Regions from separate parts of the Shinella sp. WSC3-e genome, predicted to be linked through region 2. Evidence: riboswitches for the same ligand, from Rfam matches in the RefSeq annotation. Region 2 holds a riboswitch; the other holds the start of a gene.
The links. A riboswitch is a leader RNA that binds a small molecule or an ion and turns the genes downstream of it on or off. The one in region 2 is predicted to bind FMN.
Positions count from the first base shown of each region.

Region 1: it holds a riboswitch for FMN, as region 2 does, so the genes downstream of both, AABF56_RS10605 (6,7-dimethyl-8-ribityllumazine synthase) here and ribB (3,4-dihydroxy-2-butanone-4-phosphate synthase) in region 2, are expected to answer to the same signal.

Region 1 covers NZ_OZ000530.1:2,133,156-2,139,398, forward strand. Annotated here, with positions in the region: gene AABF56_RS10585 (ABC transporter substrate-binding protein) at 1-289, shown strand, start outside; gene AABF56_RS10590 (ABC transporter permease) at 373-1,263, shown strand; gene AABF56_RS10595 (ABC transporter permease) at 1,260-2,042, shown strand; gene AABF56_RS10600 (ABC transporter ATP-binding protein) at 2,052-3,113, shown strand; FMN riboswitch at 3,238-3,387, shown strand; gene AABF56_RS10605 (6,7-dimethyl-8-ribityllumazine synthase) at 3,453-3,956, shown strand; gene AABF56_RS10610 (helix-turn-helix transcriptional regulator) at 4,155-4,952, opposite strand; gene AABF56_RS10615 (ABC transporter ATP-binding protein) at 5,149-6,228, shown strand.
Region 2 covers NZ_OZ000531.1:463,228-469,470, reverse strand. Annotated here, with positions in the region: gene AABF56_RS25355 (substrate-binding domain-containing protein) at 1-393, shown strand, start outside; gene AABF56_RS25350 (sugar ABC transporter ATP-binding protein) at 415-1,902, shown strand; gene AABF56_RS25345 (SDR family oxidoreductase) at 1,917-2,705, shown strand; FMN riboswitch at 2,766-2,912, shown strand; gene ribB (3,4-dihydroxy-2-butanone-4-phosphate synthase) at 3,002-3,637, shown strand; gene AABF56_RS25335 (D-serine ammonia-lyase) at 3,719-5,050, opposite strand; gene purU (formyltetrahydrofolate deformylase) at 5,201-6,097, opposite strand; gene folD (bifunctional methylenetetrahydrofolate dehydrogenase/methenyltetrahydrofolate cyclohydrolase FolD) at 6,118-6,243, opposite strand, start outside.

The DNA of each region.
Region 1 (6,243 bases), on a different replicon from region 2:
CTACGTCCAGGCGATCTCGGCCTATGCGCCGCATCCGAACGCCGCCAAGCTGTGGATGGAGCACCTCTATTCCGACGAGGGCCAGCTCGGCTGGCTGAAGGGCTATTGCCATCCGGCACGCTTCAACGCCATGGTCAAGGCCGGCAAGATCCCGCAGGACCTGATCGACGCGCTGCCGCCGGCCGAATCCTATGAGAAGGCCTACTTCCCGACGCTCGAGGAAGTGGACGCCAACAACGCCGCCGTGACCGGCGCCTGGGACTCGGTCGTCGGCGCGAACGTGCAGTAACGACAGCATCCCCGTCGCCCCGGCCCGTCGCCGGGGCGACGATTGCGGTATGCCAATGACGGCAACCCCATGAGGCCAACTTAATGTCATCAGACAGCTCAGCAGCACCGCCCCCCGCGCGGGCGCCCTTCCGCCTCCCGCTGCACTGGCTCGGCGCGGCGCCGTTCGCGATCTTCGTCCTGTTGTTCCTGATCATGCCGACGATGCGCATCGTCGTCGGCGCCTTCCAGACGCCGGACGGAAGCTTCACGCTCGACAATATCCGGGGCCTGTTCACCACCTCCATCCTCTCGGCCTACTGGATATCGATCAAGATCTCCATCGCCTCCGCCCTGCTCGGCTGCCTGATCGGCTTTTCCGTCGCATCCGCCGTGGTGCTCGGCGGCCTGCCGAAATGGATCCGCGGCCCGCTCCTGACCTTTTCCGGCGTCGCCTCCAACTTCGCCGGCGTGCCGCTCGCCTTCGCCTTCCTTGCCACACTCGGCCCCGTCGGCCTCCTGACGGTGTTCCTGAAGTCGCAGCTCGGCATCGACCTGCGCGCGCTCGGCTTCAACATCCTGTCCTTCTGGGGCCTGACGATCACCTATCTGTTCTTCCAGATCCCGCTGATGATCCTCATCATCACGCCCGCGCTCGACGGCCTGAAGCGCGAATGGCGGGAAGCGGCGCAGATCCTCGGCGCGACGAACGCGCAGTACTGGCGCATGGTCGCCTTCCCGATCCTGCTGCCCTCCTTCCTCGGCACGCTGGCGCTGCTCTTCGCGAACGCCTTCGGGGCCGTCGCCACCGCCATCGCGCTCACCGGTTCCTCGCTCTCCATCGTGCCGATCCTGCTCTTCGCGCAGATCCGCGGCGACGTCTTGGGCAACCCGCATCTCGGCTATGCGCTCGCCTTCGGCATGATCGTCGTGACGGGCATCGCCAACACGATCTACATCTGGCTGCGCGCCCGCAGCGAAAGGTGGCTGAAATGAGAAAGTTCTGGGCCTGGGGCGCCCTCATCTTCGGAATGCTCTATTTCATCCTGCCGCTGCTCGGCATGACCAACTTCTCCCTGAAGATGCGCCGTGGCGTCTATTCGCTGGATGCCTATGCCGTCGTGCTCGGCGATCCGCGCTTCCAGGCGACCTTCACCTATTCGATCCTGATGGCGCTCGCGACCATCGTCTTCGGCGTGCTGCTCGTCGTGCCGACCGCCTACTGGGTGCGGCTGAAGCTGCCGGGCCTTCGTCCCTATATCGAATTCGTCACGCTGCTGCCGCTGGTCATCCCGGCCATCGTCATCGTCTTCGGCTATATCCGGCTCTACAACACCTCGAGCTGGCTGCCGCTGACCGGCTCGATCACCGGCACGAACATCCTTCTGATGTTCGGCTATGCGACGCTGGCGCTGCCCTACATGTACCGCTCCGTCGATACGGGCCTGCGTTCCATCGACATCGCGACGCTGACGGAAGCGGCTCAGAGCCTCGGTGCCGGCTGGACGACGATCCTCGCCAGGATCATCCTGCCGAACGTGCTGGTCGCGGTGCTGTCGGGCGCGTTCCTCACCTTCGCCATCGTCATCGGCGAGTTCACCATGGCCGCCCTGCTCAACCGTCCGGCCTTCGGTCCCTACATGCAGCTGCTCGGCGCCAACCGCGCCTACGAGCCGGCCGCGCTTGCGGTCATGTCCTTCGCGCTGACCTGGGGCTGCCTCGGCCTGATCCAGCTTGTTTCCCGTTTCCAGAAGGGCGCGCAGAGCGCGACTTAAGGACTTTCCATGAGCTTTCTCACCCTCACCAGCCTTCAGAAGTCCTTCGGCCCCGTCCAGGTGGTCAAGGATTTCAACATGTCGATCGAAAAGGGCGAGTTCATCTCGTTCCTCGGCCCGTCGGGCTGCGGCAAGACCACCGTGCTGCGCATGATCGCCGGCTTCGAGACGCCCTCGGGCGGCGCGATCACCATCGACGGCAAGAGCCAGCAGAACCTGCGCCCCAACCAGCGCAATATCGGCATGGTGTTCCAGGCCTACGCCCTCTTCCCGAACATGAACGTTGCCGAAAACGTCGCCTTCGGCCTCAAGGTCGCCGGCCGGCCGAAGGCCGAGATCGACGCGCGCGTCAAGGAGATGCTCGGCCTCATCAAGCTCGACCACCTCGCCGACCGCTACCCCTACCAGATGTCCGGCGGCCAGCAGCAGCGCGTGGCGCTCGCCCGGGCACTCGCGCCCAAGCCCCAGGTCCTCCTGCTCGACGAACCGCTCTCCGCCCTCGACGCCAAGATCCGCGTGTCGCTGCGCGAGGAAATCCGGCAGATCCAGCAGCAGCTCGGCATCACCACGGTCTTCGTCACCCACGACCAGGAAGAGGCCCTGTCGATCTCCGACCGCATCGTCGTGATGAACGCCGGCAAGGCGGACCAGATCGGCAAGCCCGCGGACATCTACAACCGTCCCGCCACCCGTTTCGTCGCCAACTTCGTCGGTACGCTGAACCTCATCGAGGCGAAGGTCGTCGATCCTGCCGCCAACCGCGTCTCGATCGGCGATCAGGGCGTGACGCTGCGCGAGCCGCTCGGCAATGCGAAGGCCGGCGACACCGTCTCGCTGGCGCTGCGCCCGGAAGCCGGCTCGACCGCCCCCGACGCCAGGGGCGACACGGCGCTGACGGGCGAGGTCGTCTCCTCGAACTTCCTCGGCTCGGTCATCCGCACCCGCATGAAGGTCGGCGACAGCATCATCTCCTTCGACATGTTCAACAGCCCCGGCCTCGTGCCGCCGACGGTCGGCGAGACGGTCACGCTGCGCTTCACGGCCGGCGATCTCCTGGTCATCCGCGACTGAGCGTGCAGGCACGGCCGCGAAGCGGTTTTCCAGGTTTCGGCCGTGCTTTGGAAAAATCTGTCGTGAATTGCGTCTTTTGCGTCGCCCGCGGATTTGATCTGCGGGCTTTCGCCGGCTAGTCTCCCATCGTTCTCAGGGCGGGGTGAAACTCCCCACCGGCGGTATCGGGCGTGAAAACCCGGAGCCCGCGAGCGCCTTGCCCCAAAGGCAAGGGTCAGCAGATCCGGTGCGATGCCGGAGCCGACGGTCACAGTCCGGATGGAAGAGAGCAAGCAGGAGCCACCCGCCCGCAGCGGCGGGGTCGCGTCCTGCGTGTTCGCCCAAGGGGACCGTTGCAAAATGGCTCAACCCTTGAAAGGCCTCGACATGAATGTGAATGCCACCCCCGCCGCCCGCATCGCCGTCATCCGTGCCCGCTGGCACGCCGGCATCGTCGACCAGGCGGTCGATTCCTTCGTCGCCGAATGGACCGCGCTCGGCGGCCGCGCCGAAGAGGTCGACATCATCGATGTGCCCGGCGCCCTCGAAATCCCGCTGCATGCCCAGCTTCTCGCCCGCACCGGCCGCTATTCCGCCATTCTCGGCGTCGCCCTCGTCGTCGACGGCGGCATCTACCGCCACGATTTCGTCGCCGGCACCGTGGTGGACGCCATCGTGCGCGTCGGCCTCGACACTGGCGTGCCGGTGCTCTCGGCCGTGCTGACGCCGCACAATTTCCAGGAATCGGACGCCCACATCGCCTTCTTCCGCGACCATTTCGTCATCAAGGGCAGGGAAGCCGCCAACGCCGCCCGCCAGATCATCGACGCGCGGGCGCAGGTCGCGCTGGCGACGGTCGCTTGAATCACGATTTGAAGACGCGAAATCGATCCGTCAGGATAGGCCCGCAAGCCTTTGAAAAGACTTGACGCAGCCCGGCAGCGATGCCGGGCTTTTCCCTTGCACCTCCCTCTCCTCCGTCATCCTCGGGTCAAGCCCGAGGATGACGGAGGAAGAAGGAGAGTGGTCCCGCCTTCGCTAACGACGCACCGGCCGCCCCGCCTACCCCTGAAGGTTCTTCAGATAGATCGACAGCAGCTGGATCTGCGAGGAGATGCCGAGCTTGCGGTAGACGTTGCGGCGATGGACCTTCACCGTGCCGGTGGAGATGTCGAGCTTCAGGCCGATCGATTCCGACGAGTGTCCCTGCAGGACGAGCTCGATGATCGAGGCCTCGCGGTCCGTCAGGTTCAGCTTGCGCCACACCCTGTCGGCCGCGCTCAAGGGCTCGCTCCGCCGCCCCCGCCCCTGGCCCGTCTCCGCGAAGCGCCCGGCAAGCCCGCTCCAGGCGCGCCGCACCACGGCGGCGACGAAGGGTTCTGCATCGCTGAGCAGGGCGAATTCCGGCGCGGGGAAGACGCCGGTCTTCTCGCGCCGCATCAGCGAGACCACCACCGTCACGCCGTCGTCCACCGGCACGAAGAAACCGATCTCCTCGGCAAGCCGGGTCTGCGAATAATAGGTGCGGAAATATTCGCTGGAGAAGAACCGGTCCGGCGCCAGCTCCCGCATGCGGAAGACGCCGGCGCGGCCGGCGCGCGTCGTGCGGTAGAACGGATCGAGCAGGTAGGGTCCGGCCTGGTAGAGCGTCACGAAGACGTGGTGGTCGTCCGCATCGAAGGTGCTGAAGAGGTCGATCGGCCGCGCCTTCTCGTGATAGGCGAAGATGACGATGTCGTCGAAGCGCACCAGCGCCCGCATCATCGCAAGCAGGGTCTCTCCGGTCTGCCGGTCGGAGCTCTCCGGCGCGCCGGCCCAGTCGGCCAGGGTGCGAAAAAGTGCCGTGAAATCGACCCGCATGGCGCCGCTGCTCCCCCGATTTCCCCCGCGGCAGCCGGAATGGACTGCCGCCGGATATACTCCTTCCACAGCCGATTTACGGATAAAATACCTCTCTCGGGGTATATACCACCCATCGGCCGCTGACTAGCATCCCCCTCGACGGTGGCCAAGGCGGCAGAGATCGCCAAGAGACCAACAACCGCAGGGAACAGACGTGACATCCGCCCCAACGAACGACATCGAGTTCCGTTCGGTGACCAAGCGCTATGGCGCGGTGACCGCGGTCTCCGACATCAATCTTTCCGTGCCGAAGGGTGCCTTCGTCGCGCTTCTCGGTCCGTCCGGCTGCGGCAAGACCACCTGTCTTCGCATGATCGGCGGCTTCGAGCAGCCGAGCGAGGGCGAGGTGCTGATCGCCGGAAAGGTCGCCAACGGCGTTCCGGCCTATCGCCGCCCGGTCAACATGGTCTTCCAGCACTATGCCCTCTTCCCGCATTTCGACGTGGAGAGGAACGTCGCCTACGGGCTGAGGCAGCTGCGCCCGAAGCTGCCGGCGGCGGAGATCGCCCGCCGTGTCGGCGAGGCGCTGGAGATGGTGCGCCTCACCGGTTTCGCCGGGCGCCGCATCCATGAGATGTCCGGCGGCCAGCAGCAGCGCGTGGCGCTCGCCCGCGCGCTCGTCAACAAGCCCTCCGTGCTGCTGCTCGACGAGCCGCTCGCCGCGCTCGACAAGAAGCTGCGCACCGCCATGCAGATCGAGTTGCAGACGCTGCAGCGCGATCTCGGCATTACCTTCGTGCTCGTCACGCACGACCAGGAGGAGGCGCTGTCGATGAGCGACCTCGTCTGCGTGATGAGCGCCGGCCGCATCCGCCAGCTCGCGACGCCGCAGGAGGTCTACGACCGGCCCGCCGATCTCTTCGTGGCCGATTTCGTCGGCAAGACGAACCGTTTTGCCGGCACGCTGGAAACCGGCGGCACCGTGCGCCTCGGCAATGGCGCGGCCCTGCCCGCCGCGCGCGCCGATCTTGCGCCGGGCGCGGTCACGGTCGCGCTTCGCCCCGAGGCGATCCGCCTTTCGCGCGGCGCGGCCGGCGCGACCACGCTGGAAGGCACGGTCACGCATCGCATCTTCCTCGGCTCGGCCGCCGAATATTCCGTCGCCGTCGACGGGCTCGGCGACCTGCTCGTCACCGCCGAACGCCACAGCCAATCGCAAAACGACCTCGTCGCGCCGGGCGAACGGGTCGCCATAAGCTTCGATCCCGGCCAGACGCATATCTTTCCGGCCTGAGGGAAACAGGCCCAA
Region 2 (6,243 bases):
CTGGTCGACCAGCAATGGAGCAACATGTGGTCGGCCGACGAAGGTTTCACGATCGCCCAGAACATGCTGCAGGCGAATCCCGACATCACGATCATCTTCGGCCAGGCTGACGGCCTCGCGATGGGCGCGGCCAAGGCGGTCGACGTCGCCAACCTCTCCGACAAGGTGATCATCGGCGGCTATGACGGCGATGTCTCGGCGCTCGAATACCTCGCCAAGTGCACGGGCCCGTTCATCGCCACCGCCACGCAGAGCACGCAGAAGATGGGCGTTCTCGCCGTCGAATCCGCGCTCGCCGTCGCTGCCGGCGAGAAGGTCGAGGAGCGCCAGACGCCGAACGCCGTGCTGACGACCTGCGAGAACGCGCCGGAATTCGTCAAGGTCCACCCGTAACAGCACGAAGGCAGCAGCGCCATGACGAACCGCTCTCCCATCCTGTCGCTCCGCGGGATCCAGAAATCCTACGGTCCGATCAAGGTCCTCCACGGTGTCGATCTCGACATCCATCCGGGAGAGGTCGTGGCGCTGCTCGGCGAAAACGGTGCCGGGAAATCGACCCTGTCGAACATCATTTCCGGCACCGTCCAGCCCTCCGCCGGAGAAATGACCTGGCTCGGCAAGCCCTACGCCCCCGCCAATCCCCGCGCCGCCATGGACGAGGGGGTCGGCATGATCCACCAGGAACTCAAACTGCTGCCGAAGCTTTCGATTGCCGAAAACGTCTTCGTCGGCCGCTATCCCATGAAATCCGGCCGGCTCGACCGCAAGACGATGGAGGACAAGGCACGCGCCGGCCTCCAGCGCCTCGGGCTCGACGTCGCGCCCGACCGCCCCGTCGAAGGGCTTTCGACGGGAAAGCAGCAGCTCATCGAAATCGCGAAGGCGCTGACGCTCAACGCGCGCCTGCTCATCCTCGACGAGCCGACCGCCGCGCTCGGCGGCGAGGAGACGCAGGCGCTGTTCCGCCAGATCGAGCGTCTGAAATCCGAAGGCGTCGGCATCATCTACATCTCGCACCGGCTGGAAGAGATCCGCCAGATCACGGACCGCATCGTCGTCATGCGCGACGGCGCCAAGGTGCAGGAGTTCGACCGTGGCGACGTGCCGATCCGCACCATCGTCGAGGCCATGGTCGGTCGTTCGCTCGAACGCATGTTCCCCGCGCTCCCCGTCCCGACGCAGGAGGTGGCGCTGGAGGTGCGCGGCCTTTCCTCGCCGTCGAAGGCGTTTCGCGACATCACCTTCTCCGTCCGCAAGGGCGAGGTCTTCGGCATTGCCGGCCTGATGGGCGCCGGCCGCACGGAGCTTGTCCGCGCCATCACCGGCGCGGACCCGATTTCCGCCGGCGAAGTGCTTTTGCACGGAAAACCCGTCACGCCGCGTTCGCCGATCGATGCGATCCGCAACGGCATCGTCCTCGTGCCCGAGGATCGCAAGCTCCAGGGCGTGGTGCTCGACCATTCGATCGCGGAAAACATCGGCTATGCCAATCTCGGGGAAATCGCCCGCAACGGCTGGCTCTCCACCCGCCGCATCCGCGAATTCGCCGAGGACTACATCAGGAAATTCGGCGTGAAGGGCCGCGGCGGGCAGAATGCCGGCGAGCTCTCCGGCGGCAACCAGCAGAAGGTGGTGCTTGCCAAATGGCTGGCGCGCAAGCCGCAGGTCGTGGTGCTGGACGAGCCGACGCGCGGCATCGACGTCGGTGCCCGTTCGTCGATCTACGATCTCATCATGGACCTGGCGCGCCAGGGCGTCGCCGTCATCGTGGTCAGCTCCGACCTCGAGGAGGTGCTCGGCGTCTCCAGCCGCATCATGGTCATGGCCCAGGGCAAGCAGGCCGGCATCCTGAACCGCGAGGACGCCAACGACGTCTCGGTCATGGAACTGGCAACGATCTGAACAAGGAAGAAATCATGTCCGACATCACGCTCAACGCGCCGAAAATGTTCGATCTCTCGGGCAATGTCGCCTTCGTCACGGGCGCCGGCAGCGGCATCGGCCAGCGCATCGCCATCGGCCTTGCCCAGTGCGGCGCCGATGTCGCGCTGCTCGACCGGCGCACGGACGACGGGCTTGCCCGGACGGCCGATTTCATCGCGCGGGCCGGGCGCCGCAGCATCCAGGTCGCTGCCGACGTCACCAGCGGCGCGGCGCTCGCCGAGGCCGTCGCCCGCACCGAGGCGGAGCTCGGCGCCCTCTCGCTCGCCGTCAACGCGGCCGGCATCGCCAATGCCAATCCGGCGGAGACGATGGAGGAAAGCCAGTTCCAGACGATGATGGACATCAACCTGAAGGGCGTTTTCCTCTCCTGCCAGGCCGAAGCGCGCGCCATGCTGAAGACCGGCCGCGGCGCCATCGTCAACATTGCCTCCATGTCCGGCGTCATCGTCAACCGCGGCCTCAGCCAGTGCCACTACAACGCCTCCAAGGCGGGCGTCATCCACATGACCAAGTCGATGGCGATGGAGTGGGTCGGCCGCGGCATCCGCGTCAACACGATCAGCCCCGGCTATACCGCGACGCCGATGAACACCCGGCCCGAAATGGTGCACCAGACGAAGCTTTTCGAGGAGCAGACGCCGATGCAGCGCATGGCCAGCGTCGACGAGATGGTCGGCCCCGCCGTCTTCCTGCTCTCGGATGCGGCGAGTTTCGTCACCGGCGTCGACCTTCTCGTTGATGGCGGCTTCTGCTGCTGGTGATTTTCCCGGGGCCGGCCGCACGAGGCCTCTTGCATCCCCCGGCGAAAATTCCTTATTTACGCCTGTTCTCAGGGCGGGGTGAAATTCCCCACCGGCGGTATCCGGAGCGATCCGGGAGCCCGCGAGCGCTTCCGTTGACGCGGAAGGTCAGCAGATCCGGTGCGATGCCGGAGCCGACGGTCACAGTCCGGATGGAAGAGGACATGTCTGCAAAACCGCCCTTTCCCGGGCGGTCGCGGGCCTGTTCGCCCAAGGGATTGAAACGCCGGCATCGGCAACCCTTGAAAGGCAATGAAATGGCACTCTCGAAAATTGAAGACGCAATCGCTGCCCTTGTGCGCGGCGGCATGATCGTCGTCGTCGATGACGAAAACCGGGAAAACGAGGGCGATATCATCGTGGCCTCGGATGCGGTGACGCCGGAGGCGATCGCCTTCATGATGAAACACGCCCGCGGCCTCATCTGCGTGGCGATGGAAGGCGAGCGGCTCGATGCGCTCGACGTCCCGCTGATGGTTCCGCAGAACACGGAATATCTCCATACGGCCTTCACCGTCTCCGTCGATTACCTTCCCGGCACGACAACCGGCATTTCCGCAGCCGACCGCGCCGCAACCGTCAAGGCGCTCATGGACCCCGCGAGCCGGCCGGAAGACTTCGCCCGCCCGGGCCATATCTTCCCCCTGCGCGCCCATCCGCGTGGCGTGCGCGGTCGCCCGGGCCATACGGAAGCCGCCGTCGATCTTGCGCGCCTTGCAGGCAGGACCGCATCGGGCGTGATCTGCGAGGTCGCCAACGATGACGGCACGATGGCCCGGTTGCCCGAATTGATCGACTTTGCGGTAACCCATCGGCTGCCGCTGATCAGCATCGAGGACCTCATCGCCTACATCGCCGCCGGCCGCGACGATACGCCTGCGGTGGCCGCGTAGTTGTCCGGCCAGGGGCCATATCCCGGCGCATAGGCGCCGGGATATGGCCGCGTGGATCCAGGCAAGACGTGTCGCCAACCGTCAGTTCGTCCCGCCGATCTCGCTCGCCGTGCGCAGGAATGCCTGGAACTGGTCCTCCGGCACGAAGGCGCCACCGGTGGTCCAGATGACGTGGGTTGCCTGGGCGAGCCGGTCGCCGATCTGCCGATGCGCGCAGAATTCCTTGCCCGCCGGGTGCTTCACGAGGAAGTCCGGGCCGGCGAAGCCGGCGGCGGCGGAGGGTTCGAGGCGCAGGTTCTGGCTCTGGTGGGCGCTCAGGAGCCAGCGGAAGAGGGACGGGTCGTCGACGGTGAAGACGCCGGCCAGCATGCGGCGCATGACGGTGGCGACGAAGGCCGACATGCGGGCGACGGCCATGCCGTCCGCCTCCGTGCGGTTGGTCAGGCCGACATCGTAAACGGAGACGAGATCCGCCGAACCGCTCATGAGATGGACCAGCGCGCAGGGCGACTGAAGCGGCTCCACGAAGAAGCAATGCACATTGTCCCCGAAGACCGTCTTCGCGCCATAGGCGACGCCGCCCGGCGCGCCGCCGATGCCGCAGGGCAGGTAGAGGAACAGCGGATGTCCGGCATCGACGACGATGCCGCGGGCCTGGAGCTGCCCAGCAAGCTCCAGCGCTGCGACGCTGTAGCCGAGGAAAAGCTGCCGGGATTGCTCGTCGTCGACGAAGTAGATCGCCGGATCGCTCTCGGCGGCGATGCGGGCATTTTCCACCGCCGTCGTATAGTCGGCGTCGTGCCTGACGACCGCGACGCCGAGCCGCGTCAGCCGCTCCACCTTCCACGCCTTGGCGTCGGCGGACATGTGGACCGTCGCCCGGAAGCCGAGCGCGCGGGCCGCGACGCCCACGCTGAGCCCCAGATTGCCGGTGCTGCCGACGGCGATGGTGTAGCGGGAGAAGAAGTCTTTCGCGTCCGGTCCGGCGAGGCGCCGGATGTCCTCGCCCGCTTTCAGCAGGCCCTCGCGCCGGGCCAGCCGTTCGGCGAACAGGAAGACCTCGTAGACGCCGCCGCGCGCCTTGATCGACCCGGCGACGGGGAGGGCGTTGTCCGCCTTGACGAGAAGGGTGCCGAATTCGGCGCCGTCATAGCCCAGCGCCTTGCGCATGGCCTCCAGCGGCACGAGGTCGGAGCGGATTTCGCCGTTCGTGGCTTGCAGTTCGGGGAAACAGGCTTCCAGCAAGGGCGCGAGATGCCGCCAGTTCTCCTGCGCCTCGCCCACATCCGACGGCCGCACGGGAAGCGTCGCGTCCGCGATGGCGTTTTCCGTGTAGTGCGGGTTCGTCCAGAGCGTCGGGCGCGCCGCCAGCACATCGGAGCGGGCGGGATTGTCGGGGAGATGGATGGCCATGTCGTGATCCTGCTTCGGGTGGGAGGCGCACGCCGCGCCATTGGCGGCGGCGTGCCGGTCTTCAGGGGGTAGCGATAGCCGCGGCGATCTCGACCTGGCAAGGCGCGTGCCGGGAATGACGCCTTTCACGGGTCTCGCGGCGGGCGGGGCCTATCCCATGCGTTCGGAGGCATAGGAGCCGGGCGAGGGCGGGAAGACGATGGTCCGGTTGCCGTTGAGGAAGACGCGGCCGTGGATATGGGCGTGGATGGCGCGGGCGAGCACCTGGCTCTCCACGTCGCGGCCGAGGCTGACATAGTCTTCGGCGCTCTGGGCGTGCGTCACGCGCACCGTGTCCTGCTCGATGATCGGGCCCTCGTCGAGGTCGGCGGTCACGTAGTGCGAGGTCGCGCCGATCAGTTTCACGCCGCGCTCGAAGGCCTGCTTGTAGGGATTGGCGCCCTTGAAGGACGGCAGGAAGGAATGGTGGATGTTGATGATCCGGCCCGACATCGTCCGGCACATCTCGTCGGAGAGCACCTGCATGTAGCGGGCGAGCACGATGAGCTCGGCGCCCGTCTCCTCGACGATGCGCATCTGCTCGGCCTCCGCCTCCGGCTTGTTCTCCTTCGTCACCTTGATGTGGTGGAAGGGGATGTCGTGGTTCACGACCACCTTCTGGTAATCGAAATGGTTGGAGATGACGCCGACGATGTCGATCGGCAGGGCGCCGATGCGCCAGCGATAGAGCAGGTCGTTGAGGCAATGGCCGAAGCGCGAGACCATGAGGATGACCTTGCGCTTGGTCGTCTCGTCGAAGAATTCGGCATCCGCCTGATAGGTCGCGGCGATCTCGGCAAAGCCCTCGCGCAGCGCTTCCAGCGTGCGGCCCTCCTCGGACTGGAAGCTGACGCGCATGAAGTAGCGGCCGGTGCTCTTGTCGTCGAACTGGGCGCTGTCGGAGATGTTGCAGCCGTTGGCGGAGAGGTAGGTGGCGATCGCGGCCGTGACGCCCCGGATCGAGGGGCAGGCGACGCGCAGGGCATAGCGGTTGGAAAGGGCGGACATTGGCGATCCTTTCGGGTCGATCAGTCGATAGGGATGGAATGCTGGCGGCCGAAGGCCGTGAGCGTGTTGGAGAGCAGGCAGGCGATCGTCATGGGGCCGACGCCGCCCGGAACGGGCGTGATCGCGCCGGCCACATGGCGGGCTTC